DNA from 3 places in the Micromonospora sp. NBC_01796 genome. Region 1 is predicted to be linked to each of the others. Evidence: riboswitches for the same ligand, from Rfam matches in the RefSeq annotation. Region 1 holds a riboswitch; each other region holds the start of a gene.

Evidence for each region. A riboswitch is a leader RNA that binds a small molecule or an ion and turns the genes downstream of it on or off. The one in region 1 is predicted to bind cyclic di-AMP.
Region 2: linked by a shared signal. The riboswitch ahead of OIE47_RS12965 (C39 family peptidase) and the one ahead of OIE47_RS10370 (coiled-coil domain-containing protein) in region 1 are both predicted to bind cyclic di-AMP.
Region 3: linked by a shared signal. The riboswitch ahead of OIE47_RS18940 (coiled-coil domain-containing protein) and the one ahead of OIE47_RS10370 (coiled-coil domain-containing protein) in region 1 are both predicted to bind cyclic di-AMP.

Annotation. Positions count from the first base shown of each region.
Region 1 covers NZ_CP109078.1:2,268,391-2,278,678, forward strand. The annotation lists gene OIE47_RS10360 (NADPH-dependent F420 reductase) at 1-5, opposite strand, end outside; gene OIE47_RS10365 (dienelactone hydrolase family protein) at 116-778, opposite strand; cyclic di-AMP (ydaO/yuaA leader) riboswitch at 1,368-1,497, shown strand; gene OIE47_RS10370 (coiled-coil domain-containing protein) at 1,501-2,535, shown strand; partial or broken gene OIE47_RS10375 (glycoside hydrolase family 65 protein) at 2,632-4,986, opposite strand; gene OIE47_RS10380 (beta-phosphoglucomutase family hydrolase) at 4,983-5,735, opposite strand; gene OIE47_RS10385 (DUF4442 domain-containing protein) at 5,808-6,272, opposite strand; gene OIE47_RS10390 (hypothetical protein) at 6,391-7,383, opposite strand; gene OIE47_RS10395 (ABC transporter ATP-binding protein) at 7,448-8,764, opposite strand; gene OIE47_RS10400 (glycosyltransferase) at 8,981-10,288, opposite strand, start outside.
Region 2 covers NZ_CP109078.1:2,810,597-2,820,884, reverse strand. The annotation lists gene OIE47_RS12975 (hypothetical protein) at 1-157, opposite strand, end outside; gene OIE47_RS12970 (hypothetical protein) at 154-309, opposite strand; gene OIE47_RS12965 (C39 family peptidase) at 435-1,283, opposite strand; cyclic di-AMP (ydaO/yuaA leader) riboswitch at 1,695-1,838, opposite strand; gene OIE47_RS12960 (YbhB/YbcL family Raf kinase inhibitor-like protein) at 2,566-3,105, shown strand; gene OIE47_RS12955 (class I SAM-dependent methyltransferase) at 3,173-3,901, opposite strand; gene OIE47_RS12950 (hypothetical protein) at 4,317-5,099, opposite strand; gene OIE47_RS12945 (peptide deformylase) at 5,559-7,073, shown strand; gene OIE47_RS12940 (globin domain-containing protein) at 7,268-8,383, opposite strand; gene OIE47_RS12935 (CPBP family intramembrane glutamic endopeptidase) at 8,592-9,362, shown strand; gene OIE47_RS12930 (hypothetical protein) at 9,386-10,288, opposite strand, start outside.
Region 3 covers NZ_CP109078.1:4,102,139-4,112,426, forward strand. The annotation lists gene OIE47_RS18915 (hypothetical protein) at 1-307, shown strand, start outside; gene OIE47_RS18920 (erythromycin esterase family protein) at 316-1,572, shown strand; gene manD (D-mannonate dehydratase ManD) at 1,601-2,812, opposite strand; gene OIE47_RS18930 (hypothetical protein) at 3,017-3,703, shown strand; gene OIE47_RS18935 (MarR family winged helix-turn-helix transcriptional regulator) at 3,754-4,269, opposite strand; gene OIE47_RS18940 (coiled-coil domain-containing protein) at 4,443-5,453, opposite strand; cyclic di-AMP (ydaO/yuaA leader) riboswitch at 5,457-5,587, opposite strand; gene OIE47_RS18945 (copper resistance CopC family protein) at 5,777-6,643, opposite strand; gene OIE47_RS18950 (hypothetical protein) at 6,699-7,106, shown strand; gene OIE47_RS18955 (hypothetical protein) at 7,103-8,437, shown strand; gene OIE47_RS18960 (cation diffusion facilitator family transporter) at 8,584-9,498, shown strand; gene OIE47_RS18965 (copper resistance CopC family protein) at 9,576-10,196, shown strand; gene OIE47_RS18970 (cytochrome c oxidase assembly protein) at 10,193-10,288, shown strand, end outside.

The DNA of each region.
Region 1 (10,288 bases):
TGCATGCCAGCGGGTTACCCGCCAATCCCGCCGATGAACGGGTCGGACAGGGGTCCGCGTTCGGCGTCCGAGCCACAGACGGACGGCCTCGGGCAGCGGCGAAAGCGCGCACCGGTCAGGGGGCGGCGCCGAAACTGGGTAGGCGGTCGGCGAACCAGTCGGCGGCCTGGTCGGCCACCTGCTCCAGCGCTCCGGGCTCCGGGAACAGGTGGGTCGCGTCGGGGATGATCCGCAGTTCCACCTCCCCGCCGAGCGCGTCGCGGGCCTGCTGGTTGAACTGGATCACCTGTTCGTCCTGACCGCCGACCAGCAGCAGGGTCGCCGCGCGTACGCGGGAAAGGGCCGGACCCGCCAGGTCCGCGCGGCCGCCGCGGGAGACGACCGCCGGTACGTGCTCCGGCCGCTCGGCCGCGGCTACCAGTGCCGCCGCCGCACCCGTGCTCGCGCCGAACAGCCCGATCGGCACGGCGGCCGTGTCGGGCTCGGCCCGCAGCCAGTCGATCACCCCGACCACCCGGCCGGCGAGCATCGGTATGTCGAAGCGCAGCTCCGCGGTCTTCTCGTCGACCTGCTCCTCCTCGGGCGTAAGCAGGTCGACGAGCACGGTCGCCAGGGCCCGCTGGTTGAGTACCCTCGCCACCGCGACGTTGCGCGGGCTGCGCCGGGAGCTGCCGCTGCCGTGGGCGAACAGCACCACTCCGACCGTCCCCTCGGTAGGGGTGACCAGGTCGGCGGTGAGCTGCACCTCCCCGGCCCAGATCGTGGTCTCGGTCGTCACTGTCTCCACCCGCTGTCCGGTACCCGCCTACGAGTGGAACAACCCGCCGCCGGGCCGCCAATCCCCGTTTGCGGGCTCGGTGGTCGGGAAGGCGAACCGGGTCAGGCAGGAAGACCACGGCGGCCGTGGCAGCGGCCCGCGCTGAGGCGATCGTGAGGATGCCATGACCCACCACAAATCCGCTAAGTCGGAGTCCGGTCGAGCCGGCACCAGTCCGCCGAAGGACAAACGCGACAAGCGCGAGGGTGCGCGGCGGGACTGGGCGGACGAGGCGGCACAGGCACGGGCCTCGGACGACCCGCGCCGGGTGACCCCGCACGACCCTTCGGGTGTTCCCTCGACCGGGGACCGCCGCTAGATCAGGAGAGACACCACGGCTCGGCCGACACCGGAGATTTCGGTCTCCGGGACGCGGCCGGGGCCGGGCACGACGACACGCCCCGGCGGGCACTCCTCACGGAGGCCCGCCGGGGTTCGGTGCGCTAGCAGGAGAAATCTCTGGCGGCGACCCTGAAATCGGGTACTAAGTCCGTCTGATCCGGTAATGTCACCCTCGGTTCCGACCCGGTGGTACCCCCTCTGCTGTCGGCGACGACCGCCGCCCAATCGCCTTGTGCGAGCCGGGGAACCAGGTAGTCGGGGTGAGTCCGCACACGCGGTAGGGCCTGTTCCGTCCCGAACCCGTCAGCTAACCCGGTCGGCGGCCGACGGGAGGAACGTGCATGACGAGACCCAAGCGTCAGCGGTTCTCGCTGGCCCTGACCCTGCTCGCCGTGGTGACTCTGCTGGGCGGTGCCGCCGTCGCGGCCGGGCCGGCCGCAGCCGCACCCTCCTCGCCGACCGCGCCCGGGGACGAGGGCGGCAACCCCCTCTTACGTGACGTACTCGAGTCGGCCGGGCGTGGTTACGCCGCCGCGAGCGTCGGGGTGGAGAACGCCCGCAAGCACCAGGTGGCGCTCGCCGACGAACTGCGGCAAATCGAGGCACAGCTCGACCAGCTCACGCCCGAGGTCGGAGAGGTCGCCGTCAGCGCCTACCGGATCGGCCGGATCGGGCCGATCTCCGCGCTGCTCGGCAGCGCCTCACCGGACGACTTCATGGACCGGGCCGGGGGGCTCGACCTGATCGCGCAGCGCGACAACAGCAAACTTCGCCAACTGTACGAGGCACGCGACCGGGCCACCCGGGCGAAGGCGGCGGCCGACGCGGCGATGGCCGAGGAACAGCGCCAGCTCTCCGTGATGGCCAAGCAGAAGGAGGCGGCCGAACGCGCCCTCTCCCAGGTCGGCGGCACCAGCACCGAGGGCTTCGTGAACGCCAGCTCACCGGTCGCGGAATCCGCACCGCGCAACCGGGACGGGTCCCTGCCGGCGCAGTCCTGCAACCAGAACGACCCGACCACCAACGGCTGCGTCACCCCGCGCACCCTGCACGCGCTGACCGAGACCAAACGGCTCGGCTTCACCCGGTACGTGTCGTGTTACCGCAGCGGTGGGCCGTTCGAACACCCGAAGGGCCGGGCCTGCGACTTCTCCGCGCAGCCCGGCGGGTTCGGCGGGGACGCCAGTGGCGGCGACAAGACGTACGGCAACAACCTCGCCGCGTTCCTGGTCCGCAACGCCGACCGGCTCGGCATCCTCTACGTGATCTGGTACCGCCAGATCTGGTTCCCGGCAACGGGCTGGAAGGCGTACTCGTCCGCGAAGGGTGACCCGTCCAGCGACCACACCAACCACGTACACCTGTCCCTGCTCTGACCGGGGACGGCCGCGGACCTACTTCTGGGCGCGGGGGCGGCGCGGGGGCTCGACCTCGGACTTGACGGTCGGGCCGGCGATCTCGGCCACCGAGGCCCGGCGGGCCGGGGCGCGGCCGGGCGGCTGCTTCGGTGCGGGACCCGCCGGGCGCGCCTCCGGCACCGGTTTGGTCACCGGTTCGTCGGAGGTGACCCGGACCTTCTCCCCGTGGTGGAACAGCTCCACCACCCCGCCGCTGCTGTCGCCGTCGCGCAGGGAGTACGTCGTCTCGCGTTCGCGTACGTCGACCCGGAGCCGGTGCCCGTGCCAGACCAGCGAGAACTCCAGCCGGTCGATCCGGTTCGGTAGCCGGGGCGCGAAATAGAGGGTGTCCCCGTGGTCGCGCATCCCGCCGAAGCCGGCGACCAGCGCGATCCACGCCCCGGCCAGTGAGGCGACGTGCACCCCGTCGCGGGTGTTCTGGTTCAGGTCGTGCAGGTCCATCAGGGCGGCCTCGCCCAGGTAGTCGTGGGCCAGCTCGAGATGCCCCACCTCGGCCGCGAGGACCGCCTGGGTGCAGGCCGACAACGACGAGTCGCGGACCGTACGCCGCTCGTAGTAGGCGAAGTTGCGGGACTTCTCCTCCGGGGTGAACGCGTCCCCGCGCCAGTGCATGGCGAGCACCAGGTCGGACTGCTTCACCACCTGCTTGCGGTACAGGTCGAAGTACGGGTAGTTCAGCAGCAGCGGGTACTTCTCCGGCGGGGTGCCCGCGAAGTCCCACTCCTGGAGCCGGGTGAAGCCCTCCACCTGCTGGTGTACGCCCAACTCCTCGTCGTACGGGATGTGCATGGCGTTCGCCGCGTCCCGCCAGGCGGCGGTCTCCTCGTCGTCCACGCCCAACCGCCAGGCGTGGTCGCTGTGCCTCGACACGGCGTCGGCGGCGGAGAGCAGGTTCCGCTGCGCCATCAGGTTGGTGTAGACGTTGTCGCTCTTCACCGCGGTGTACTCGTCCGGGCCGGTCATCCCGTCCAGGTGGAACTTGCCGGCCCGGTCGTGGTGCCCGAGCGAACGCCACAGTCTGGCCGTCTCGACCAGCAACTCCAGCCCGATCTCGCGCTCGAAGTCCTGATCGCCGGTGGCCTGCACGTAGCGGCGTACGGCGTCGGCGATGTCCGCCGCGATGTGGAACGCGGCCGTGCCGGCCGGCCAGTACGCCGAACATTCCTGGCCCCGGATGGTCCGCCACGGGAACGCGGCCCCGTTCAGCCCGAGGGTCCGGGCCCGTTCCTGGGCCATCGGGAGGGTGGAGTGCCGCCACCGGAGCCCGGACGCCACCGCCGACGGCAGGGTGTACGTCAGCACCGGCAGCACGAACGTCTCGGTGTCCCAGAAGACGTGCCCGTCGTACCCCGGACCGGTCAGCCCCTTGGCGGCGATCGGGCGCAACTCGGCCCGCGCACCGGCCTGGAGTACGTGGAACAGGCCGAACCGGACCGCCTGCTGCACCTCCGGATCGCCCTCGACGCGTACGTCGGAGGTGTCCCAGAAGGTGTCCAGGTAGTCGCGCTGCTCGGCGAGGAGCCCGTCCCAGCCGGAGAAACGTGCCCCGGCCAGGGCGGCGCCGACCTGGTCGCGCAGGGCGGGCCGGGACCGTTCGCTGGACCACCCGTACGCGACGTACTTGTCCAGCCGGATCCGCTCACCCGGCTGGAGTACGCAGGTGATGGTGGTCCGGGCCCAGTCGTCGAAGGTTTCGGTGCTCAGCGTGGTCCGGGCCGGTGCCTCCAGTTCGTGGCCCATCGCCGCGGCCAGCCGGAGCCCGCTGGCCCTGGTGGTGTGGACCAGCAGACCCCCGTCCTCCAGGGCCAGGTGCTCCTCGGACTGCAGCGGCGACTCCAGCACCGCCGCGACCCGGGGATCCTTGCTCTGCGCCGGCAGGACCTCGTTGGCGACCAGTTCCGACTGCACGATCAGCCGCAGCGGCTCGTCGACCGGCTCCACCTCGTACCGGATGGCCGCGACCGAGCGCTGGGTGAAGGAGACCAGTCGGGTGCTGCGGATCCGTACCCGCTTGCCGGCCGGGGAGCGCCAGAGCACCTCCCGGTGCAGGGTCCCGGCCCGCAGGTCGAGAACCCGTTCGTGGTCGAACAGCTCGCCGTACCGGACGTCGAAGGGTTCGTCGTCGACGAGCAGCCGGATCAGCTTGCCGTTGGTGACGTTGACGATGGTCTGCCCGGACTCGGGGAAGCCGTACCCGGCCTCGGCGTACGGCAGCGGCCGGAGTTCGAAGAACGAGTTGAGATAGGTGCCGGGCAGGCCGTGCGGCTCGCCCTCGTCCAGGTTGCCGCGCAGTCCGATGTGACCGTTGGCGAGGGCGAACACCGACTCCGACTGGGCCAGCACGTCGACGTCGAGGCGGGTCTCCCGGACGTGCCAGGGCTCGACCGGATAGGCCCGTTCCCGGATCATGCGGCATCCTCGCGGGTCAGGAGTTCGGCCAGGTCGGTGACGACGATGCTGGCACCGTGCTCGCGCAGCGCCGTGGCCTGCCCGACCCGGTCGACCCCGACCACGTAGCCGAAGCCACCGCCCCGGCCCGCCTCGACCCCGGACAGCGCGTCCTCGAAGACGGCGGCCTGGTCGGGCTTGACGCCGAGTTGCTCGGCGGCGGCCAGGAAGGTGTCCGGGTGCGGTTTGCCGCGCAGCCCCCGCTGGGCGGCGACCACCCCGTCGACCCGGACCTCCAGCAGGTCTTCGAGTCCGGCGGAGGCGACGACGTCCCGGCAGTTCGCGCTGGCCGACACGACCGCCCGGCGCAGCCCGGCGCGGGCAGCGGCGTGCAGGTACGCGACCGATCCGTCGTACACCTGGACGCCGTCGGTGTGGATCCGGCGGAGCAGGATCTCGTTCTTCCGGTTGCCGACGCCGTTGACCGTGTTCGCCTCGGGCGGGTCGTCGGGTTTCCCCTCCGGCAGTTCGATGCCCCGGGAGGCGAGGAAGGTCCGTACGCCGTCGGCTCGGGGGCGCCCGTCGACATACCGGTTGTAGTCCGGCCCCGGGTCGTACGCCACGAACGGCTGCCCGTGGGCGTCGGCCCACTGACGCAGGAAGGCGTCGAACGTCTCGGCCCAGGCGGAGTTGTGGACCCGGGCAGTCTGGGTCAGCACTCCGTCGAGGTCGAAGAGGCACGCGGTCACATGAGCGGGTAGACCCAGCACGCTCTCAACTTATCCGGGGGAACCGGTCGGACAAACGTCTTTCCTCGATGGTGTTTCCCACCTCGTACGAGGTCAGCGGCGGCGCAGCGTCCAGACCACGGTCATCTCGGCGGTCAACTCGCCGTCCTCGGTGCCGATCTCGACCAGCACCGGGAACTCGGGGCGGGTGCCGGCGTCGAATTCGGCGGTCACCTCGGCCACGGGCCGTCCGAGCCGGGCGGTTGCCCGTACCGGGCCGAGGGCCAGCTTCCGGTAGGCGATGTTCGCGGTGACGGCCAGCGGCACCACCCGGTCGAGCATCGCGCCGAAGGCGGCCAGCACCACCGCTCCGGAGGCGGTTTCCCCGAGGGTGAACAGCGCCCCGGCGTGGGGGCCGCCGACATGGTTGTGGGTGGCGGGGGTGTCCGGCAGCCGGACCCCGACCCGGACGCCTTCGGCGCCGTCGGGGGCGATCTCCACGAATTCGAACCCGAGGGTACGGACGAACGGCACCGCGTCGAGCATGCCGGCCGCGATCTGACGTGAGTCGATGGTCATGAGCCGGAGGCTACTCGCCAGTAATTTACCTCGGCAATACCCAACGGAAACCTGTCGCCGTATCGCCCCGCCCCGACCGGCAGGTCGCCGGGTCGGGGCGGAACGGGACGGGCGACGGTCAGAGGTTGGCGATGGTCCGGAGGATCTCGGCGTAGAAGTTGCCGTCGATGCTGCGGAAGAACGCGAAGTCCTGCCCGGGGCTGCCGAAGAACGGCCGCAGGGTCCAGGCGAGCTGGGTGCCGACGAAGCCGAACAGCAGGATCCAGATGTAGAGCAGGGTCATGCTCGCCGGCCGCTGACCGGTACCCGCCGGCGCCACCCGGGCACCGGGCTGCTGCCGGTATCCGGGCGGAAGCTGGTACAACGGCCAGGCCGGCTGGGTCGCCACCTGCGCCGGGGCACCCTGGGCCGGGGCGGCGGGTGCCGCGGCGACCGGTACGGGCGCGGTGGTCACCGGTACGGGCGCGGCGAGCGGCGCTCCCCCGTCACCGTTCGCCGCACCAACCGTGACCGGCGCCGGAACGGCGGGCACCTCGGCGGCAGCGACCGGAACCTGCGCCTGCTGCGGCACCTGCGCCGGCTGGGCCTGCGGCTGTGGCTGGGCGGGAGCGAGCAGGCCGTGCTCGTTGAGGACCTGCATGCCGCCGGTCAGGAATTTCAGCCCGACAAAGGCGGAGAGGGTCAGGATCGCCACGTTGAGCAGTTTGAAGAATCCGTAGTCCGGCGCGGTGATCAGGAAGAAGAGGCTGATCGGCGCGAACGCCACCGCCAGCATCGAGGTGACCGTGATCGCGACCATCACCATCGCCACCGCCTGGCGTACGGAGAGGCGGGCGCCGAAGACCAGATTGAACAGATACAGCGTCGGCAGACAGATCGCCAGCGTGATCAGGAACAGCAGTGGCAGTTTCACCGCCGAGGTGAGCGCCATCAGGAAACTGTGGAAGGCGCCGAGCACGGCACCGTAACAGGCGAGGGCGATCGCCGACGCGGCCAGCATCTTGCCGGTCAACGCATTCAGGTCCCGCTCCTCGACCACCTGCTGCCAGATGCCGTGCCGATCCCGGAGAATGCGCTCGATGACGAGCAGGCCGGAGCCGTCAGTTGCCACGGATGATCCCTTTCGGTGGTGGAAAGCGGAACTTAGCCCATTGACGCTAAGTGGTGGGGGCGCGTTACCGCCACCCCACATCAATCCGGTCGCCGCGTTCGTCGAAAAAGTGCAGCGCGTCCATGCGTACCGAAATGGCCAGTGGATGTCCGGCCGCGACCGCCGGGTACGGCGCCAGCCGGACGGCCAGCTCCGCCGGACGGCGATGGTGCCGGCCCGGATCGTTGAGCACGCTGGTACGCGCACCGGGGCCGACCGTCTCCCGCTCGACGCCGGGCTGGTTCGGCACGGCGGCCCGACCGGTGAGCCGCTGCACGGCGTGGCCGAACCGGCGCAGCCGGCTGCCGGTGGCGGCCTGCTCCCGCGTCGGCCCACCGAGTTCGTCCACGACGATGGCGGTCGCACCGATGTCCAGGAAGGCGAGCGACTCGTGCCCGTGGTGCTCCAGGTAGCGGATCCGGCCCTGGAGCACGTCACCGGGGGCGTCCGCCGCGACCGGGGTCAGCGCCTCGGCCCGCATCCCGACCACGATCCGCTCACCGTGGTAGTGCGCCACCGCCCGCGACCGGATGTCGTCCCAGGGCAGGTAGAGCGACTGTTCCCCGAGGTTGAGGGTCACGTACCGGTCGAGGTGGACGTAGACCGACGCCTCCAGCAGGTTCATCCTCGGGCTGCCGAGGAACGCGGCGACGTAGAGGGTGGCGGGGCGGCCGTAGACCTGGGTCGGCGTACCGACGTCCTGGAGCACGCCCTTGCGCATGATCGCGACCCGGTCGGCCATGGTCAGCGCCTCGGCCTGGTCGTGGGTGACATAGATGGTGCTGACACCGAGTTCGCGGACCAGACCGGAGATCTCCGCCCGCAACTCGGCCCGAAGACCGCTGTCGAGGTTGGACAGCGGCTCGTCCATCAGGAACAGGCCGGGTCGGCGTACGATCGCCCGCCCCATCGCCACCCGCTGCCGCTGCCCGCCGGAGAGCTGGCTCGGTTTGCGGGCGAGTACGTCACCGATGCCCAGGGCGCTGGCCACGTCGTTGACCCGTTCGGCCCTCGGCGTCGGCTCGACCCCGGACAGCCGCAGCGGGAACGCGATGTTGTCGCCGACCGTCATGTGTGGATAGAGCGCGAAGTCCTGGAAGACCATGGCGATCCGGCGGTCGCGCGGCGGCAGGTCGTTGGCGAGTTCGCCGTCGAGCAGGATCGCACCGCTGCTCGGCTCCTCCAGCCCGGCGACCATCCGCAGCACGGTGGACTTGCCGCAGCCCGACGGTCCGAGCAGCACCATGAACTCGCCGTCGTTGACGTCGAGATTCACGCTGTCGACCGCGACCGTTCCGTCCGCGAACACCTTGGTCACGTCTTTGAGCGCGACGGTTGTCACCGTCACCTCCCCGCAGCATCGAGCCGGCCCCCGAGATGACTGTGACGAGGATCATCGCCCACGCCCATCGGGTAAACGTTCCATGCTCATACTGTGACGACGCGGTAACTCGCTCGCAAAAGGACTCTGCTAGCCCGTACGCGGACCCCGTCGGCCCGGCCGTGGGTCCCCGCGCGTGGCGACCCGGCCACACCGACCGGTACGCATCGACGCTGGTCAGCGCCGGTGTGTCACCCACGGTTCGGTGTCCTGGTCGACCCCCAGCCCGGTCAGCCCGGTGAGGCTGGACTCGGTCCCGAACTCCCGGTGCCGGGGCAGGCCGGACCACTGCATGCCGGCGCCGCGCAGGAAATATTCCAGACCCGGATCCCAGGTGTGGCCGTCCGAGCGGCGCTGGTAGACGTAACCGAGCGGGTGGGTCCGGTAGATCAGGCCACCGGAACGGCGTACCCGGTCGAGCAGTCCCCGGTCGATCGAGCGCGGCACCGGACGCCAGCCGCCGACCTGCTCCAGGTCGCCCCGGCTGATCAGCATCGTGCCGCCGGCGACCACCGAGATGTACTCCTCGGCGAGGCCGACGTCCCGGCGGACGGTGGTGTCCAGGGTCTGCAGGTAGACGAACTCCGCGCCCTTGCCGACCAGGGTCGCGCCCGAATAGTGCCGGGCCAGCACCAGATCCCAGACGTGTTCCGGGCCGTACGTGTCGTCGTCGTCGAACTTCGTCACCAGGCTGCCCCGGGCGCGGGCGGTGGCGGCACCGATCGCCTCACCGAAACCGTGCTCCGGCGGCAGCGTCATGATCTCGATCGGCCGGGAACTGCGGGCCACCCGGGCGCGCAACTCCGCCGGCACCTCGACGCCGTGCAGGCAGAGCACGATCTCCAGATTCGGGTACGTCTGGTTCTCGATCGCGTTGACCGCCTCGATCACGTGCTGGAGACGCTTCGTCACCAGCAACGCGCTCACCGACGGCACCGCCGTCAGGCTCGGGAACGTGGTGGCGGCCAGCCGGGGCAGCGTGAACCCACTGGCGTGCAGCCGCATCGCCGACCGGCGCAGCGCGACCGCGCGTACCTCCCACTCCAGGTCGTCGTCGCTGCGGGCGGGCAGGTCCTCGCGCAGCGCGTCGCGTACCTCGTCGGCCAGGTGCACCCCGACCTCGTCCGGCAGCCCCGGTACGTGCACCAGCAGCCCGGCCAGGACCAGGTGCACCAGGAACGCGGCCTCGGCGACCGGATGCCGGGCCGGCACCCGGGCGCAGTGCACCACCCCGGTCGAGACCAGCGCCGCGAGCGCCTCCTCGCCGAACCACGGCCGGTCGATCCGGCCCTCGCAGAGCGGACCGTCCGGGCCGGTGAGCCGGTAACCCCAACCGTCCTCTGCGTCGGTGAAGGTCAACTCGGCCCGGCCGGCGGACCGGCCGAACGGGCCGTAGCGGTGTTGCACCACCGAACGTTCGAGGTCGACCAGGACCGTCGCCGGCCGGGAGGCGGCGCCGGCACCGTACGGGTTGGCGGCGAGGGT
Region 2 (10,288 bases), 540 kb from region 1:
CCTCCATCGCCCAGCTCAACTGCGCGCAGCCGTCCGGGGTGCAACAGGCGCAGGTGCCGGGAGCGTAGGACGTACCCCGGTCCTCGTGCTGGGCGATGGTCATCGCCGCCGCCTCCCAGATTCCCGCGCGGGTCAGCGGCTCGTCGACGCGGCTCATCGGGCGAACACCTGACCGGCCATGGCCACCACCTGTGCCTTTCGTTCGGGGTACCGGCGCGCGGTGGCGACCGGCTCGGAGTAGCGACTGGGAGCACCGCCGGCCGCCGGGACCCTGCGGTCGCCGGTGTCCGCCCGATTGGCGAGGTCCATGGTCACGACAGGGTCAACGCACGCGTACGTGGATGGTTGTGGCAACGCGGCCACCGTCCCACTGGTACGGACAGCCTCGGGTGCCGACCGGTTGGGTCGGCACCCGGGACCGGGGGGAGGGCGGGTCAGGCTGAGTAGCCTCGGGTGGCCATCCAGTTGGCCAGGTCGATCGTGGTCATCCAGTAGGAGCTGACCCCGTTGACGAACGCCGGGTCCGCGATCTGCACGGTCCGTCCGCTGTCGCGGTAACCGACGACGGTGAGGTAGTGACCACCGTCGTACGAGTGCCAGCCGCCGTCGGTGTCGGTCGCCGAACCGGCGATGTTCGCGACGACCGCGTACCCGCTGCTGACGGCGTGTACGACGTCCGCCTGGAGCTGGTCCATCTGGGCCGGGGACGGGGACCCCTGGATGAACGTGCTCGTGTAGAAGTTGGTCTTGGCCAGGCTGTTCAGCCCACGGGTGACGTCGTCGGCGGAGTTGGTCCCGTTGAACGTGGTGCCCAGGGCCGCGGCGACGTCGTCCTGGCTCGGCTGACGGTCGCGGGCGGTGAGGGCGATCCGGGTGGCCGCCGGCCCGCAGTACCAGCCGTTGATCTGCGCCTCGTAGTCGTAGTCGAGCACCTTCGACGCGGGGGGAGCCTTCTTGACCGCCTTGGTCGGTGTCGCCACGGCCTTCGCGGCGGTGGGCGGGGCCGACGACGGGGCCGCCGGAACCGGTGCCGAGGTCGAGGCGCTCGGGGACGGGGTGGCCGGGCTCGGGGTTACCAGGCTGGGCGCGACCTCGGCGCCGGCCTGGCCGCCCATCTTCTCCGCGACCGCGATGGTCGAGGCGTTGGCCGGCGGGGTGGACCCGTTGCCCTGGGTGAGCAGGATGCCGGTGGTGAGACCCACGGCGAGAACGGCGGCGGAGACGGCGCCGGCCCGGTACGGGCTGGCGGTCACGACGCGTCGGAGTTGCTGACGATGCTTCATATAGATCCTCCGCAGATGTGCCGATCTGCGATCGGGGGCACATGAATCGGGATGGCGAGATGTCTCTGCCGGGGCCGGGTACGTGACCGGGGTACGCGCTATCGGCGGGGCGGATTCACCGCCAGCCGTCGGGTCCGGATCGGGGCGTGCGGAACCGTCACCGCGATGCGGTGAAATGCGTTACCGGATGAACTCGCCACGGGAATTGCCGGGCGATTTCGGATCACCTACCGGTCACGCGCGTCCTCGTGCCACCGACCGCGTACGCGTGTGCGTCGCCGGTCGTCGGAGTGGGCCTAGTGCGCTACCTTCGCGGGCTGGACCGCGATGCGGGCGAGCCGGGGCAGGTGGCGGAACGGGCCGGGGGGATCGAGGGTTGGGCCACGGCAGGTACGGCGCTGCACGAGCATGTTCTCCTTCCGATACCGCCTACCGGGTTAGCTGACGGATTCGGGCGGGAAGCACGCCCTACCGCGAACCAATGGTTCGCGGATTCACCCCAGAACTACTTTGGGTCCCCGGCTCGTAACAGTTACGACTCAGCGGGCCTGTTCCGGTGTCACCCGCGGTGACTAAGGGCCGGACCAGACGGGCTGACGTTACTGGGCCGCTTCTGCTCCTGCCAACCCCTCTTGGCCTGCTTAAACCGTGACCCATGCCGCTTCTTGCGGGTGGTGCGACCCTCGACTCGTGATCACGGAGAGTGGTTGTAGCCGCAGTGACCAGTTTGACTGCGACCGACGTACCCGCTTGTGTCCCGCACGTTGACGACGTCGGATTTGTCGACGGGGTGACATTGCCGGCACGGAGTCCGGATCAGAGAAATGTCCGTTGGGCCGAGGTGGGCTGGTCCCCTCGTCGGCGGCCACGGACCCGGGGTCCCCCCGCCTCGGTCGACCGGTGCGGCGGCCAGCGAGTCGTCGCTCACGCTCCGCCGGTCGGGGGTCGCGCCGACGACCCGACGGGGAAAGCGCCGACGACCAGACCGGGAGAGCGCCCACGACCGGACCACGAAAGCGCCGCCGAACCGGCCGGGAAAAGCCCGGATGAAAGGCGCGTCCGCGTACGAGGTAGAGGGTTTCCGAACCGGTGCTGATTCTCGGCTGAAACAGCGGCGGGCCATCCGTACGAGCGGTCGGATCGGTATTTCGAGAATGGGGCCCGGCCGCGTTGTCGTGGACGTCGGGAGACCGGTTGCCCACTGTTTCCCCCACCGGCAGCACTGAGGCGGGCCGGACAGGGTACAAAGACACTGAGTCTCCCTCTTTGGAAGGACATCCTGATGAACCTTGAGCGAGCGATCGGGCCGGACCCGTACGACCTGTTGCCGCCGGTGCCGGCGTTCACGCTGACCAGCGACGACGTGCGCGACGGGGAGCCGCTGGGCACCGAGTTCGTACACTCCAGCGTGGGCGGTGGCGACCTGTCGCCGCAGCTCGCCTGGTCCGGTTTCCCGGACGGGACGCGCAGCTTCGCGGTCACCTGCTACGACCCGGACGCGCCTACCACCAGCGGTTTCTGGCACTGGGTCCTGGTCAACATCCCGGTGTCGGTCACCCAGCTACCCCGGGGCGCGGGCAAGGCCGGGTCCGTCGAGGGTGGTGCGTTCGCCGTCCGCAACGACTACGGCACCCAGGAGTACGGCGGCGCTGCCCCGCCGGCCGGCGACCACGTCCACCGGTACCTCTTCGCCGTACACGCCCTCGATGTGGAGCAGCTCGACCTCACGCCGGACGCGAGCCCGGCGTACGTCGGCTTCAACCTGACCTTCCACACCCTGGCACGGGCGGTAATCCGGCCCACGTACCAGGTCAAGGGCTGAGCTTGCCGGAGTAAGTGGACGGCCGACACCGGGGACGGGTTGAACGGTGTCGGTCGTCGCTCTCCGGTCAGGCCTCCGACGCGCCGGGTACCCGGGCGACGGCGAAGACGGACTGTCCGAACGGCGGCCGCACGAGCTGCTCCGCCGCCTTGGTCACCGGCAGCACCAGGCTGTCGTAGACCTTCACCATCGGGCCTTCCTTGGGCATCAGCCGGAACACGTTCGTCGCCATGTAGTAGCCGATGAGGCCGAGGGCGTTCGCGTAGTGCAACCGCTCCACGGTCAGCCCCGCGTCGGTGAGCGCGGCCCGCATCGTCTTCTTGGTGTAGCGCCGTACGTGTCCGGTGGCGATGTCCGCCGGACCCATGGCGAACTCGAACGCCGGCACGATCAGTACGATCGCACCGCCGGGACGCACCAGTTCCCGCATGCTCCGCAGCGCTCCGACGTGGTCCTCGATGTGTTCGAGCACGTTGTACGAGACCGCCGCGCTGTAGTCGCCGCGTTCCTGCTCCGGCTGCGGCAGCAGCATCTGCCGTACCTCGACGTTGGACTCGCCGGCGAGGCGCTCCTTCAGTGCCACCAACCGGTCGGGATCGGCCTCGGTGGCCGTGAACCTGGGGAAGTGCGGCGCCCACTCGAGCACGTAGTCACCGAGGCCACTGCCGATCTCGATCGGGTTGTCCCCCAGGTAGGGCAGCGCCAGCTCAACAAACCATCGGCGGTGGTTCACGGCGGTCGCGAGACCCTCGAGTACCTCGGACTGAACTCGCTGATCCCCAGTGATTTCTGCCATGCGTCGATTCCTCGCGATCTGAAACTCGACCTGCACCCTGGACCGACAGAGTGAACCATCTACGACGACCGTAGGGAAATTGAGGCATCGGCGTGGCACGAACGGATTGTTCGGTTGATCCGTCCCCGTCCGCCTTCCGGGCGTTCGGGCACAGAGCGCGGCGATGCCCGTGACCCCGCGCCGTCACCGGCGCGGTCCGCTGCCGGACATCGCGCGGTGCTGAGCTACTTCGGACTGGCGGTCTGGATCACCTCCGGGCTCTGGTTCCAGCCGCGCGGAGGTGCTCGGGCCGACGCACTGCGCGCCGGGATGACCGCGCTGACCGGCGTCGTGCCGAAGCCCATCGGCGGGGGTCCGGGTCTGGGACGTCCGTCCCCTGCCGGACGGGTGAACCGGCGGGGCGTCCTGCCCGGGCTCAGTTCGAGCGGATGCAGCAGCCCTTGCAGATCCGCGGCTGCGGCAGGGTGAAGGCGAGGCAGCACGTCTTGCGCTGCACGGTCGGCTCACCGTCCGGACCGGGCACCAGCTCGATCAGGTCTTCGAGGTCGAGCGCGCGAAGCAGCGTCGCGACGTTCTCCTCGGACGCGCCGGGCAGGCCGGCCGCGGCCCGCAGGATGCCGTACGCGACCCCGGAGGCGACCGAGCCGAGCAGCGTACGGGCGCCGACCCGGACCTGGGTGTGGATCGCGTCGAGCAGCGGGGTCAGGTGCTCGTCGAGCAACGAGGCACGCAGCTCGCGGAGGAGTTGGGTCTCGTCGGTGAGCACCCGCACCTCGGGCAGCCCGCTGAGCGCCAGCGGGTCGGAGGCGAGCACCGCGACCGTGGTCGAGCGGCGCAGCCCGAGGGTCAGCGTCGCCCGGTCGGTTTCGACCCGCACCAGTACGTCCGACGCCCGGAGCAGGGGGACCCGGCGGGCGGCTGCCCAGCCGACCACGGTGGGCAGCGCCAACCAGTAGGTGTAGGACTTCCAGAACAGCGCGGCGGCGGCGTGCGGGGTGGACTGCCAGGAGCGCTGCGCGGCGGCCAGCAGGTCGGGCAGGTGACTGCCGTTGATCAGGTCGGTGGCGGGCAGCCAGCCCCGCTCGTCGTCGACGAACAGTCCGGGTACGAGCCCGGGCAGGTCGTCGGTCCCGAACATCTGACGCAGGGTCGCGTTGACCGGTGCGAGCGGTGCGGTCGCGTACGCGCGCCCATCGATGACGGCCGTCACCGTGGGTCACCCGTCTGCTGCTCGGAAGTGTCCAGCGGGTCGGCGGCGCGGTGCCGCCGTGTCGGGAGGATGCCCAGGTCAGCGTGGCGCAGGGGCCGCGTTCGCCATGGTGTCACCGCTGTCACCGCACCCGCCCTTCGGTCACCGTACCGGTCGCCACGTTAGCACTAAGGGAAGCCTAACCACATCTTGGAGGGTGCGGAGGCGTTCGTCACCATCGGCTACCGAGATCCACCGGTACGCCTGGCGGGCGGATACCCGAACGGGTGACAGGTAACCGGGAGTGACCGATCGGAGGGCTCGACCATGGCCCTGAGCAGGGCATCGAGCCGCGATAGGATCGATGATGATGGAAGAATTGTCAAGCCAAATGTCGTTAACGCGGCAGTTCTGCCCCAGTGGGTAGGTCGCCCACCAGACTGGGATTCCCGGCCCCTTAGGAACCCGATGACCACCTCGCCCATTGAGCGAGCTGCCGACTCGTTCGCGGCCGAACTCTCCAGACGGCGGGTCGAGCGGGGCATGACCAAGAAGCAGCTCGCCGCCCGCATGGGGTTCGACCCCTCATATGTCAGTCACGTAGAGGGCCGCCGCCACCGGCCCACCGAGGATTTCGCCCGCCGGGCCGAGGCCGTACTCGCCGCGTCCGGCGCGATCTGGCAACGCTTCCAGGAGTACGACGAACTCCGGCACGCCCGGTCGAACATGACCGCGCACCGGGACCCGCCCGTACCCGAACAGTGGCTGCCCCCGGGCACCGGGCTCATCGTCGAGCAGGAGTCCGCCACCCTCACCCACCAGGACAAGGCGTACCGGTGCGTCATCCGGCGGGCGCTCTACAACGCCGGCACCGAACCCGTCACCCGCTACCTGGTCCGGGTCGCCGTCGACCGGTACCCCAGCGACCCCGGGCGCTCCAACCGGCACCACCGCGAGCACCCGCTCACCTTCGCCGAACTCGACCTCCAGGCGTTCTGCGGCGACGAAGCCAGCCCCGAGCCGATGGACTGGCGCAAGAAGCACGACCGGGACGCCTTCAAAGAGGTCTGGCTGCTCTTCGAGAACGCCAACGGGCGCTTCCCGCTCTACCCCGGCGAGCGGGTCACCATCGAGTACGCATACACCGTCGGTGAGGAGAAGTGGGGTCCGTGGTTCCAGCGGGCCGTACGCCTGCCCACCCGGCACCTCTCCGTCCGGCTCAACCTCCCGCTGGACCTCGACCCCCAGGTGTGGGGGGTGGAGACCACCCTCTCGGCCGAAGAGGGGCCGTTGCGTACGCCCCTGCTCCGGCACGACGTCGACGGCCGGGCGGTCTTCGACTGGTCGACCGAGGAACCACCGCTCAACGCCCGCTACCGCCTCGAATGGCGTTACCGGGCCCAGCCCACCGCCGAGGCCGAGCCCGAGCCACGGGCCAGCGACCGGATGCGGGCCGCCGGCATCGTCCAGCGCGGGGCGGCCCTCCTGCGCCAACCGGCCCGACTGTTCGAACTGCCCCGGGACGAGGCCACCGCCCGGGACGTCGTCTTCCAACTACGGGCGGCACTGCACCGGCTGGACGAACTGCACCCGTTCAGCAAGGGGGTCGGGCTCGCCGCACCGCAGCTCGGCATCCCCTGGGCCGCCGCCGTCGTACGCCCACCCGACCGGGACGCCGAACCCGTCGTCCTGCTCAACCCGCGGGTTGTCGACACCGCCCGGGACACCGACGAGCAGTACGAGGGCTGCCTCTCCTTCTTCGACCAGCGTGGCCTGGTGGCCCGCCCACTCCGACTCGACGTCGAACACGCCAGATGGGACGGGGGGCGGGCGATCACGTCCTTCGAGTTCGCCATGGCGCGACTCGTCGCCCACGAGATCGACCACCTCGAAGGCAAGCTCTACATCGACCGCATGGACCCCAACATCCCCCTGGTCCCGGTAGAGGAATACCGCGAAACCGGCAGCCCCTGGCGCTACTGACCCACCCGCCCTGCGTTGGGCAGATGTAGAGAAAGAGTGGCTATATCCGGGGGGATAGCCACTCTTTCTCCGTATCAGGGCCCGCTGGGGGCGGGCGTGGGTGAAGGGGGGCCGGGTATCGGGCCCTGCCGGCAGGGCCCGATACCCGGCTTGGGGGGAGGGGGCTGGGTGAGGGGTGGTGGGGTGGTGCGGGGTTAGACGTCGCCGAAGGTGTCGTAACGGATGTTGGCCGGGGGTACGTCGTGCTGGGCCAGCAGGCGCAGGATGGAACGGACCATGGGGGCCGAGCCGGAAACGAAGCAGTCGTGGGTGGTCCACGGGCCGTACCGGGCCAGGACCTCGGCCAGGTCGCCCCGCTCGCCGGTGAAACCGTCATCGACGCTGCACGAGGGCAGGACCGACAACCAGGGATGCCGGGCGGCCAGTTCGTAGAGTTCGGTGAGGCCGTACAACTCGTCCTGGCTGTGGCCGCCGAAGAAGACGTGCACCCACCGGGTGCGGTTGTAGAGGGTCAACTCCTCGACCAGTGCCTTGATCGGGGCGAGGCCGACACCGCCGGCGACGCACAGGATGTCCCGGTTCGACTTCCGGTCGAGGACCATCGACCCCATCGGGGCCGCCAACCGCAGCAGATCCCCCGGCTTGATCTTGCGGACCAGGCTGCTGGAGACCCAACCGGCGCCGACCGCCCGGACGTGGAACTCCATCACGTTGTCCTCGGTCGGCGCGTTGGCGACCGAGTACGTACGCCACAGTCTTGGCTGGTAGCGGGGCACTTCGATGCTGACGTACTGGCCGGCACGGTAGGGCAGGGGGAACTGGAGCGGGCGGCAGGTGAAGACCGCCACGTCCCGGCCCCGTCGCTCATGGGTCAGCACCTCGGCATGCCAGAACGGTGGATTGGTGTCGTCGGCGGCCCCCGCGATCATCTTCTCCGCGATCACCGCGTACGCGTCGCGCCACGCCTGGTCGTACTCGATGGTCCACTGCTCGCCCCCGGCGGTCCGCAACGCCACCAGCAACGCCTCGCCGACGAGCGCGTAGTGCTCGGGGCTGACGTGGTACTTCCGGTGATCGCGACCGAGCCCGCGCAGGAAGTCGTCGAACCGCTCCGGATCGTCCAGCGTCTGCATCGAGGTGACGATCGCCTCCAACAGCCGGTCCCGCTGGCCGTCCATCTGTACGGGGAACAGCTCGCGCAGTTGCGGGTTGGAGAGGAAGAGGCGGGCGTAGAAATGTCCTGCGATCTTGGACCGGTCCTCTTCGACCAGGGTCCAACTCTCCTTCAACACCTGCGCCAGGTTGTCCATTGCGCCCTTCTCGATGACGACGTGCGGCCGGCGCACGTGCGAGCTGATCGGATGGCGGGACCATGGGGCTGTCCGTCTCGATCAGGATGGGCACTCTCCGTGGATGTCGGTCGCACAGAATGTGCGATCGACTCCGGGACGGGGGTGGCGCGTAAAACTTTCGGGTCCGGGGAGGTCGAGTCACGGTGGCGTGAGGCAGAGTGGTCGGGTGACGGTTGAGCTCGCCAGGCCGGTGTCCCGCCGGACCATCGGCACCGAGGTCCTGCTGGTCCTCGGCGTCTCCCTCGGCCAGTCCGCGATCTACGCGATGGTCAACATCATCGGCCGGCTCACCGCCGACCGGCCGCTGTCCCAGCAGACCGCGACACTCAACGCGTCCCAGTCGGCCCGACCCTGGCTCGACCTCACGTACCAGCTACTGAACATCGTGTTCGCGCTGGTTCCGGTGCTGCTCGCCGTACACCTGCTCAACCGCGACCGGGGCGATGCCCGGCTGACCCTCGGCCTGGACGCCCACCGGCCGGGCCAGGACCTGGCCCGGGGCGCGGGCCTGGCCGCGCTGATCGGCCTGCCCGGCCTCGGCCTGTTCTATGTCGCGGCCAAACTGGGGATCAACGTCTCGGTGGTTCCGACCGCCCTGCGCGACCTGTGGTGGACCGTCCCGGTGCTGGTGCTGGCGGCCGCACAGAACGCGATCCTGGAGGAGATCGTGGTCGTCGGCTACCTGGTGACCCGGCTGCGCGACCTCGGGTGGCGGGTCGGCGCGGTGATCGCGACGAGCGCGGTGCTACGCGGTTCGTACCACCTGTACCAGGGTTTCGGCGCGTTCATCGGCAACGCGATCATGGGCGTGATCTTCAGCCTCTTCTACCTGCGGACGAAGCGGGTCCTGCCGCTCGTGGTCGCGCACACGCTGCTCGACGTGGTCGCCTTTGTCGGCTATTCCGCCCTACCGTCGAGCTGGCTCGACTGGCTGTAGTCGATCATTCGCTGGCGGCGCGTTCAGTTGCTGCCGACCGCTCCGCCGCTCACTCTTGCGGTGCGGTAGCGGGTCACCGCTCGCGCGGCCAACCGTTGGGCCGCGGCCGAGTCGCCAGCGGCGGCGGCGAGCATCGCCGCACCGGGCAGTAGTCGGGCAGCCAGCCGCAGCATCACCCAACCACCGGCCTGCGCGGCGAGCGGTGCGGCCAGCCGCCAACCCGCCTCCGCCAACCGGTGCAGACCGCCACCGTCACCATCCGGGGCAGCCGCCACCGCGGCGGCGAGGGCGTCGCGGGCACTCCCGTCGTCCGGATGCACCTGGGTCAGGACCAGCAGGTCGACCGCCCGCTCCGGATCGGTCGGGTCGCGGTCGTAGGCGGCCGCCAGGTGCAGCACCAGCTCAGCATGGGTCCAGGAGACCGCGGCCAGTTCGGCGAGCGGCGCGAACAGGCCGGCGGCGGCCGATGCCGCGCCACCCGCGCCGGCCAGCCGGACGAACCGGGTGGTGACCAGCCGAGCCAGGCCGTCCGGGGTCGCGGTGGGATAACTCGCCCTGGTCCGGGCCGACCAGGCCCCGGCCGCCGGTCCCAGCGCGCGTACGGCGGCGAGTGCCACCAGCTCGGGGGCAAATCCGGGGTGCTCGAACAGGCGGGCGGTGATCGGTGGTCGGCCTTCTTCCGGTGTACGCACCAACGCCCGCTGGTCAGCCTCCGGCGCCTCGGCCCTCGGTTCGGCCCCGGTCGGTTCGGCCGTTGCCGGTCGGGTGGTTCCCGGTTCGGTGGTTGTGGGTCGGGTGTTTCCTTGTTCGGTGGTTGCCTGTTCGGTGGTTGCCGGGTGGGGCTGTGTTGGCGGTGTCTGGGCGGGGACGGCCACGGGCTCGGCGCGTTTGGTCGCCTTCGCAGCCTTTGTCGCCTTCGCAGCCTT
Region 3 (10,288 bases), 1.8 Mb from region 1:
CCTGGCCGCCGCGCTCTTCCCGCCGTCTGCGCCCCTGGCCCGGTTACTGGTTGTCGCGGTGGCGGTCGGTGGTTTCGCGGCGGTGGCACCGGACCCGAGGGCGGATGTCGCGGTGACCCTGCTCGGCTTCCTCTGCTTCACCGGCTTCCTGCTCGACCGGTACGGCGAACTGCACTGGCACACCGGTCGCAGCGGCGGCTACCTGCTGCTGCTCGCCGCCGCCACGGTGCTCGGGGCGGCCCTGGGCACGATCCGGCGGGTGCTGACGGGCCGCCGCGCCCGGTTTGTCGCCCGGTCGTCCGGGTAGCCCCGGGCATGCAGGTGCACCGGCTCGGGGGACCGGGCGACTTCGACCCGTTGCTGGAGCACGTCGGCCGTGCCCGGGTGGTGATGCTGGGTGAGGCGAGCCACGGCGGGTACGACTACTACCGGCTCCGGGAGCAGTTCACCCGCCGGCTGATCGCCGAGTGCGGGTTCAACTTCGTGGCCGTCGAGGGTGACTGGCCCGACTGCGACCGGGTGCACCGGTCGGTGACCGGCGCACCGGACAGCGACGCGGACCCGCAGGTCGCGTTGGAGCGGTTCGAGCGCTGGCCGACCTGGATGTGGGCCAACGCGGAGGTGGCCAGGTTCTGCCGGTGGCTGCGGGCCTGGAATCTGGACCGGGCGGAACCGGACCGGGTCGGCTTCCACGGGCTCGACGTGTACAGCCTGTGGGACTCGATGCAGGCGATCTTCGACTACCTGGGCGAGGACGACCCGGACGCGCTGGCCGCCGCCCGGGCCGCGTACCGGTGCTTCGAGCCGTACGGACAGCAGGTCGAGGAGTACGGGCTGGCCAGCCGGTTCGTCTCGGCGAGCTGCGAGGACGAGGTGGTCCGGTTGCTGGCCGCCGTCCGGGCCCGTGCCGCCTCCGACGGGGCGGACCGGTTCGCCGCCTGGCAGAACGCCGAGGTGGTGGCGGGTGCGGAGCGGTACTACCGGGCGATGGTGGCCGGCGGCCCGCAGTCGTGGAACGTACGCGACACGCACATGGCGGACACGCTGGACCGGCTGCTGGAGCGGTACGGGCCGGACACCCGGGCGGTGGTCTGGGCGCACAACACCCACATCGGGGACGCGCGGGCCACCGACATGGCCGAGGCCGGAATGATCAACATTGGTCAGTTGGCCCGGGAACGGCACGGTGACGACGCGGTGTCCCTGATCGGGTTCGGCGGCTACCAGGGAACGGTGGTCGCCGCGCCGCGCTGGGGAGCGCCGGCCGAGACCATGACCGTGCCGCCGGCCCGGCCCGGCTCGCTGGAGGACCGGATGCACGGCATGCTGCCCGAACGGGCACTGCTCGTGCTCTCCCACGGCGACCGGCCGGACTGGCTGAACGAAACGGCAGACCACCGGGCGATCGGGGTGGTCTACGACCCGTCGTTCGAGGAGTGGGGCAACTACGTACCGACCCGGTTGGCGGACAGGTACGACGCGTTCATCTGGTGCGACCAGACGACCGCCGTACACGAGTTGCCGGCCAATGCGGAGCCGGGCGAGCTGGAGACGTACCCGGCGGGGCTCTGAGGCCGACCCCGCGCGGCCCGGCGGCGGCTCACCAGTCGTGCATCGAGCCGTCGGTGAGCCGGTTCACCGGCAGGTACCTCGGCGTGTACGGGTACCGCGCGGCGGCCTCCTCGTCGAACCGGACCCCGATGCCCGGCTCGTCGTCCAGGTGCAGCATCCCGTCGGCGAACCGGTAACCGACGTGGAACACCTCACCGGCCGGGTCGAGGTGGTCCATGTACTCCTGGATGCCGAAGTTCGGGATGCTCAGGTCGAGGTGGAGCGCGGCGGCGATGCCGATCGGGGAGATGTCGCCGGCACCGTGCGACCCGGACTTCACCCCGTAGGTGTCGGCGAAGTCGAAGACCCGCTTGGTGTGGGTGATCCCGCCGGTGTGCGGCACCGAGGTACGGATGTAGTCGATCAGCCGTTCGGAGATCAGGTCCTTGCAGTCCCAGATGGTGTTGAAGATCTCCCCGACCGCGAGCGGGGTGACCGTGTGCTGCCGGATCAGGCGGAACGCCGACTGGTCCTCGGCCGGGGTGCTGTCCTCGATCCAGAACATCCGGTACGGCTCCAGCGACTTCCCCAGCCGGGCCGCCTCGATCGGGGTGAGCCGGTGGTGCACGTCGTGCAGCAGGTGGAAGCCGTAACCGAGCTGTTCGCGGGTGGCGGCGACGAGCTTCGGGACGAAGTCGAGGTAGGCGGCGGTGTCCCAGACGTCCTCGGCCGGGCGGTCGTGTGCCGCCGGTTCGTAGGTCAGGCCGCCGCCGACCCGGATCCCGTAGGTCGAGGTCAGTCCGGGGATCGCGGACTGGACGCGGACCGCCCGGTAGCCGTCGGCCAGGAACCGGGCGACGTCGGCGACCGCCTCGTCGATCCCGGCGCCGCTGGCGTGGCCGTAGACGGTGACCCCGTCCCGGGCCGCCCCGCCGAGGAGTTGGTAGACCGGGAGGCCGGCGGCCTTGCCCTTGATGTCCCAGAGGGCCACGTCGACGGCACCGATGGCGGTCATGGTGACCGGACCCCGCCGCCAGTACGCGCCCCGGTACAGGTACTGCCAGGTGTCGGAGATCCGCGCCGCGTCCCGCCCGATCAGCAGCGGGACGAGATGGTCGCGCAGGTACGACGCGACGGAGAGTTCACGGCCGTTGAGGGTGGCGTCGCCGTACCCGACCAGGCCGTCATCCGTGGTGATCTTCAGGGTGACGTAGTTGCGGCCGGGGCAGGTGACGAACACATCGGCGGCGATGATCTTCATGGGGTGCCTTCCGGGGGACGGGACGGGCGCGGGGGAGGTGGTGGCCCCCAGGGCAGCGTAGGGCTTCCGGTTTGGTCGATGTCCGGTTCTGGGTAGCAGAAGCGGTGGGCGGATCCCGTGACGCCGCGATCGGTGTCGCGGGCCCGACGAAGCGCCGCGATCGGCGCGACGGGTAGCCGCCCCGGACGAACTGGAGGAGGACGAATGCGTACTTCGGCGATAGCGGCGGTGGCGACCCTGGCCGGACTGGGCCTGGCCGTGAGCGGCTGCACCGAAGGGGGAGCCGTCGGCCTGGCCACACCGAGCCCGTCCGGCGGCACGAGCGCCGTGGCGCCGTCCGGCAGCGCGACCGCCGCGCCGGCGACCGGTGGCCCGGTGGCGTCCTGCGTGACCGGGGACTGGCGTACCGCCTCGGCCGCCGGGCAGACCGGCGGGGCACTGGCCAGCGCCAGCATCGGTGGCGGGGACGGGGTACTGGTCAAGATCGGGCCGAACGGCGAGACCACGGTCGACTTCGGCTCGATGAAGCCGGTGACCTTCAAGGCCCAACTCGGCGACGCCAGGATCGCCGGCACGTTCAGCTACGCCGGCAAGGCCAGCGGCACGGTCAGCACCGGCGCCGGTGGCGGCACCACCGGCGACTGGGCCCCGGTGCCGCCGTTGCAGTGGGGCGACACCCGGGTCACCGTGGGGTTGACCGAGCCGACGCCGGCCACGCTCTTCGAGAACGTCAGGATCTCGGAGTACGTCGGTGACGGCGCCAGCCGCAGCGGCGACGTGGTCGACATCCAGCCGCTGCTGGGCGAGGGCCGTTACCAGTGCGGGGGGAACACCCTGACCCTGACGCCGAAGGACGCCAGCGGCCTGACCTGGGTCCTCAACCGCGCCTGACGCGGTGGTGCACAGCTTTCAGTGGGGCCGGCCCCGGTTCGGGGCCGGTCTCACTCGTCGCAGGGCACCCGCTGCGGGTCGTCCTCGGTGTCGGCGTCGCAGGGCTCGGCGTCGAATGCGGCCCGGATGACGTCGGAGAGTTCCCCGAGGGTGTCGAGTTGCTCCGGGGTGAGTACGTCGACCACCAGGCGCCGTACGTGCGACACGTGCTTCGGCGCCGCTCTGGTGATCTCCGCCAGGCCGGTCTCGGTGATCTGGATGAACGCGCCCCGCGGGTCGGTCACGCAGGGCTCCCGGTCGACCAGTCCGCGCCGGGCCATCCGCCCCAGGTGGTGGGTGAGGCGGGTCTTCTCCCACTGGAGGTGGCCCCGGAGCTGGAAGATCCGCAGCCGCCCCTCGGGGGCCTCGCTGAGGTGGACCAGGACGGCGTAGTCGCTCTCGGAGAGGCCGGTGTCGGCGAGCAGTTGCCGGTTCAGCTTGCTCTGCAACTCCATCTGCATGGTGATGAAGGAACGCCAGGCACGCTGCTCCCGCTCACTGAGCCACCGCTCCCCGTTCGCCGCCACCCGCTCATGATACCCGCCAGGATGACACGTCACCCCACCTCAAGCTCTCCCCCCGCCTCTCCCCCCGCCCCCCTCGCCCTCCCCGCTCCACGCCGCGTCGATCTAGGGCAAATGGGGGTGGATAGAGATCAACAAACACCCATTTGCCCTAGATCGACGCGGCGTGGAGCGGGTCAGAGCATGGACATGTGTACGTGGTCGGTGTGGTCGCTTTCGCCGCTGTAGGAGCTCCAGCCGGTGGCGGGGAACCAGATCTGCTTGTACCAGATCACGTAGAGGATGCCGAGCCGGTCCGCGTTGCGGACCAGGAACGCGGTCAGGTTGTTGCCGTACAGCCGCTGGTCCTGCGTACGCGCGGAGGCGAACCCGCTGTTCAGTAGTGACCAGTCGCAGGCGCGGCCCTTCGGGTGCTCGAACGGACCACCGTTGCGGTGACAGCCGACGAACCGGTTGAAGCCCGCCTTCTTCACCTCGTTGTACGCGTGCAGGGTGCGCGGGGTGACGCAGCCGCTGGTGGTCGGGTCGTCCTTGTTGCACGACTCCTTCGGCCAACCGCCACTGGCCGTACGCGGGGCCGCCTTGGCCACCGGCGAGCTGGCGTTGACGAAGCCGTTGGTGAGCTTCTTGCCGCCGACCAGGGCGAGGGAGCGTTCCGCGTCCTGCTTCTGCCGTGCCATCACGGCCTGCTGCTTCTCCTGCTCCTTGACCTCGGCGTCGGCCAGGGCCTTGGCGCGTTCGACCAACTCCTGGGCGGTGTTGAGCTCGTGCAGCTTCTGGTCGTTGACCGCGTTCATCTCGTCGAGCGCGACGGCCCGATCCAGGAAGGAGTCCGGGGACGCGCTGTTGAGCAGCGCCGATACCGCGCCCAGCTTGCCGGTGCGGTAGGAACGGGCGGCGATCTCGGTGACCTGGGGGGTCAGCTCCTCGATCTGGGTCTCGGCCTTCGCCAGCTCGGTGGCCAGGACGGCCTGACGCTTCTTCGAGGCGTCGAGAGCGGCCTTGGCGTCGGCGAAACGCCGGCCGGTCGCCTCCAGTACCTCGCTCAGCAACTGGTTGTCGGACTCGGCCGCCGGGGCCGGCGTTGCCGGCGCGGCCTGCACCGGGACCGAGAACGGCGCCACCATGAGCACGGTGGTGACCAGGGTCAGGGCAGGCGTGAACCATCGGCGGAGGGGTGCCGTCATGCAGGATCCTTCCGTTGGTCGCCGACCGGGTTAGCTGACGGGTTCGGGATGGAAGTGATCCCTACCGCTGTTGCGGATTCACCCCACGTACTCGGTTCCCCGGTTCGTCCAGGACGATTAGGCGACGGTCCCGCCGGCACCGGTTGGCGCCGATTGGCGTTGACCGCGAAGAATCTTACCGTGTGACGCGTCCCGATGGGCATGCCCATCCGGTACGAAAAGCGTTATGGGACAACAACTTTCGGTTATTATTCGCGGTTCCGGCCAACATGGATACCCGCTGTAATGGTGATGGCGCCGATTGTCGAATCAGCGATCGCCGATCAGCGGTTGCCGCGTTTGCGCGACGGCTGCGCCTTTCCCGCCGACTGGTTGCCGGCCGCGGCTTTCCGGGCCGCCGCCGCACGTCTGGCCGCCGCGGTGGTGACGGGCCGCCCACGGTTCGCCGGACCGGTGTTGATTCTGGCCGTACGTCGCGGCCGGATCGCCAGGGCGACGATGACAATCACCCCGACCAGCAGCAGCACCGGCAGCAACCAGACCATCGGGCTGCCGTCGTCGGAGGCGCCACTGGCGTTGTCCGGCACCGGCGACGCGGGTGCGACGGTGTTGCCGGCACCGGGATTGCTCGACGCCGGCCTGTCCGGGTTCTCGGCCAGGGCGAGCAGTGCCGGGTCGGCGGCGTTCGTCGGTGCGCTCCAGCCCTGCGGCGCGCGGGTCGGCGCCCCGGAGTAGGAGAACTTCACCGTTCCGCGTACGGGCTCGCGGTCCGAGGCCACCGACAGGTAACTGGCGGTGTACTCGCCCTTCTCCGGCCAGTGCGAAACCTGGACGAACGCCGAGAATCCGGTGTGGTAGAGCTTCGGCTCCCACTTGCCGTTGACCAGGTTCAGCTCGGTCACCGGGCGGTCGAGCCGCTTGTCCGGGCCGGGCCGCCAACCGGCGTCGACCCGTACGCCGCTCGGCGCGGTGACGGTGAAGTAGGCGTTGGCCGCCGGAGCCTCGGTGAAGTACAGCTCCAACGACTGCATCGGTTGGGACAGCGTGGCGCCGGCAACCGGGTTGGAGACGGCGAGCTGACCGTGTGCGGACGCCGGTGATCCGGCCACCGCGAGGGCGATCGTGGCGCCGAGAACAACGGCGAACAGGCGGCATGCCGCGCGGACGGTAACCAGCCGGGTCGATCGCATCGGCCCATCATGGTGGCTTCCGCTGTGCCCGGCAAGACGCTACAGTCGCTTCCCGATGTCACGGGACCGGCTGACCGGGGAGATGTTGATGATGCCCTCTATCGGCCGTCGCCGTGCACTGGCCGCACTGACCGGTGCCGTCCTGCTGGCCGTCGCGGGCACCGGATGCGGGTCCACCGACGAACCGGTTGACTCCAGCGCGCCGGTCGAGGTGGCCATCACCATCACCGAGGGCCGGTCCGAGCCGCAGCCGGGCCGGGTGGACGCGAAGAAGGGCCAGTCCGTCCGGATCACCGTGACCAGCGACGTTCCGGACCGGGTGCACGTGCACGGGTACGAGGTCGGCGCGGAACTGCCCGCGGGCCAGCCGGCCACGGTCGAGTTCGTGGCGGACATGGACGGCCTGTTCGAGGTCGAGACGCACGAGTCGGGCGTGTTGCTGTTCCAGCTACTGGTCCGATGAGGACGGTCCCCGAACTGCTGGCCCACGGGGTCGGCGGGCGGCAGGACCTGCCCATCCCGTTCGCGTACGCGGTGACGGGTGCGGCGTTGGCCCTGGTCATCTCGTTCGTGGTGCTGGGCGCGTTCTGGCGGGAGCCGAGGCTGGGTGACGCCGAGGCGGGTCGGCCGCTGCCGGACCGGGCCGCCCGGCTGGTCGACTCGGCCGGTTGGCAGTGGATCCTGCGGATCCTGGGACTGGTGTTCGCGGGCTACTTCGCGATCGGGCTCTTCTTCGGCCCGGACGTCGACCGCAACCCCACCGCCGGGCTGTTCTACGTGCTGTTCTGGGTCGGGCTGGTGCCCGCCTCGCTGCTGTTCGGACCGGTGTGGCGGGCGCTGAATCCCCTGCGTACGGCCTATCTGCTCGCTGCGGCGCTGCTCCGGCGGGATCCGCGTCGGGGGCCGCTGGCGCTACCGTCGCGGCTGGGTTACTGGCCGGCGGCGCTCGGCCTGCTGGCGTTCGTCTGGCTGGAACTCGTCGCGCCGGACCGGGCCACCGTCCCGGTCATCCGCACCTGGCTGGTCGCGTACGCGCTGCTGATGCTGGTGGGGGCGGCCGTGTTCGGGGTCGGGTTCTTCGACCGGGGCGACGCCTTCGAGGTGTACAGCGACCTGGTCGGCCGGCTGGCGGTGGTCGGCCGTCGCGACGACGGGGTGCTGGTCTGGCGCAACCCGCTGGAGGGGATGAGCGGGCTCGCCCCGGCTCCGGGACTCACCGCGGTGGTGGTCGTCCTGCTCGGCTCCACCCTGTTCGACAGCCTCTCCAACGCCCCCGCGTGGTTCCGGTTCGTGCAGAACACGCAACTGCCGGCGGTGCTCACCAACACCGTCGGGATGCTGGTGCTGATCGGCCTGGTGCTGGCCGCGTACGGCCTCACCTGCCTGATCGCGGCGAAGCTGGCACCGGGCGTGCGGCCGGCAGACGTGGCGGCCGAGATCGCCCACTGCATCGTGCCGATCGCGGTCGGGTACGTGCTCGCGCACTACTACTCGCTGCTGGTCCTGGAGGGGCAGCGGACCGTCGCGCTGCTCTCCGACCCGCTCGCCACCGGGGACGCCAACTGGCTGGGTACGGCGGACTGGTCGGTCAGCGCGGCCCTGGTCACCCCGACCGGGGTGGCCATGTTGCAGGTCACGCTGATCGTGCTCGGGCACCTGCTCGGCACCGTGCTCAGCCACGACCGGGCGTTGGTGCTGTTCCCCGGCCGGTCCGCGATCGCCGCGCAGGTGCCGCTGCTGGTGCTGATGGTCGGCTACACGATCGCCGGCCTGCTCCTGCTCTTCGCCGGCTGACCCGCCACCGGCCCCTTCCTGTCGCTTTCCGGCCCGTCACCGCCCGAATCGATCGAAGCTGGCAATGAGTCCCACTTCTGACTTGCACACATAGCGATGTACGCATACTTTGTGGGAGACGGCGCGGCGACGAGGGAGGGCGACCCATGGGTGCAGGCCACGACCACGGCGGTCACATGCTCAGGGCAGGCGAGAAGCACCGCCGCCCACTCTGGGCCGCGCTTGCCGTACTGACGGTGTTCATGCTGGTCGAAGCCGTCGCCGCCTGGCTGACCGGTTCACTGGCCCTGCTCTCCGACGCCGGCCACATGTTCACCGACGTGCTCGGCATCGGCATGGCCCTGGCCGCGATCACCGCCGCCAGCCGCGCCCGCCTCGACACCCAACGGACGTTCGGCCTCTACCGGCTGGAGGTCCTCGCCGCCCTCGGCAACGCCGTACTCCTCTTCGGGGTGGCGATCGCGGTCCTGGTCGAGGCCGTACGCCGGTTCGGTGACCCGCCCGAGGTCGCCGCCGGACCGATGCTCGTCGTCGCCGTCGGCGGCCTGCTGGCGAACATCGTCGCCTTCCTGCTGCTGCGCTCCGGAGCCAAGGAGAGCCTGAACGTTCGCGGGGCGTACCTCGAGGTGCTCGGCGACCTGCTCGGCTCGGTCGGCGTCATCGTCGCCGCAGTCATCATCACGTTCACCGGGTGGCTCTACGCCGACCTGGTGGTCGCGGTGGCGGTCGGTCTGTTCATCCTGCCGCGCACCTGGCAACTCGCCCGGGCCGCGATCCGGGTCCTGGTCCAGGCCGCCCCGCCGCACGTCGACGTGACCGAGGTACGCACCACCCTGGCCGGCGTCGCCGGGGTCTGCGACGTACACGACCTGCACGTGTGGACGCTGACCTCCGGCATGGACGTCGTCTCGGCCCACCTCAGCCTCGATCCCGGTGCCGAGGTCGGCCGGGTGCTCACCGCCGCCCGGGAACGGCTGCACGAGAGCTTCGGCATCGACCATGCGACTCTTCAGGTCGAGCCGCTAACCTCGGCCCGGTTGTGCCAGGACAGCCACTGGTGACTCGGCGGGAACCATCCGGCCGTCCGGCACGACTACCCGTGGGGGCTGTCTGCCATCGCCGTTGGGAGTTGAGCTGGATGCGAGTGTTCCGCCCGCTTGCCGTCATCGCCGTCGCCTGTGCCGCCGTACTCACGGCCGTGCCGGCGCCCGCCTGGGCGCACAACGAGCTGCGTGCCAGCAACCCGGCCAAGGGCGCCCAGCTCGCCAGCGCGCCGGCCGAGGTGGTGCTCGACTTCGCCGAACGCCTCAACCCCAAGTTCACCACCGTCGCGGTGACCGACAAGGCCGGTGCGGCCGTCGGCACCGGCCAGCCGGAGGTGACCGGACCCCGCGCGGTGCAGCGGCTCCGGCAGCCGCTCGACGCGGGCGACTACACGGTGGCGTACCGGGTGGTGTCGGTCGACGGTCACCCGGTCAGCGGCAAACTCACCTTCACCGTGACCGCGCCGCCGCCCGCCACCGCACCGGTGAGCCCCTCGGCGGCGACCCAACCGTCGACCGGGCCGGACCCGACCGCCGCACCCGCCGGGGCGACGGCGTCCCCCTCGGACGAGCTGCCGGGTGAACTCGCCGGGGACGAGTCCACCACCGAAGGTGGGGGCAGCCTCGTACCGGGTCTGCTGCTTGCCGGCGTCGCCGTGCTGGCGATCGGCACCGGCTTCCTGCTCATCCGGCGCCGCCGGACCACCCAGCCGTGACCGGCCCGGACCAGCCGGCCGTGGGCACACCGGTCGTGGATGGGCCCGACCCCGTCGTCGGCACCACCGACCGCCCCACCGCCACGGCCGGG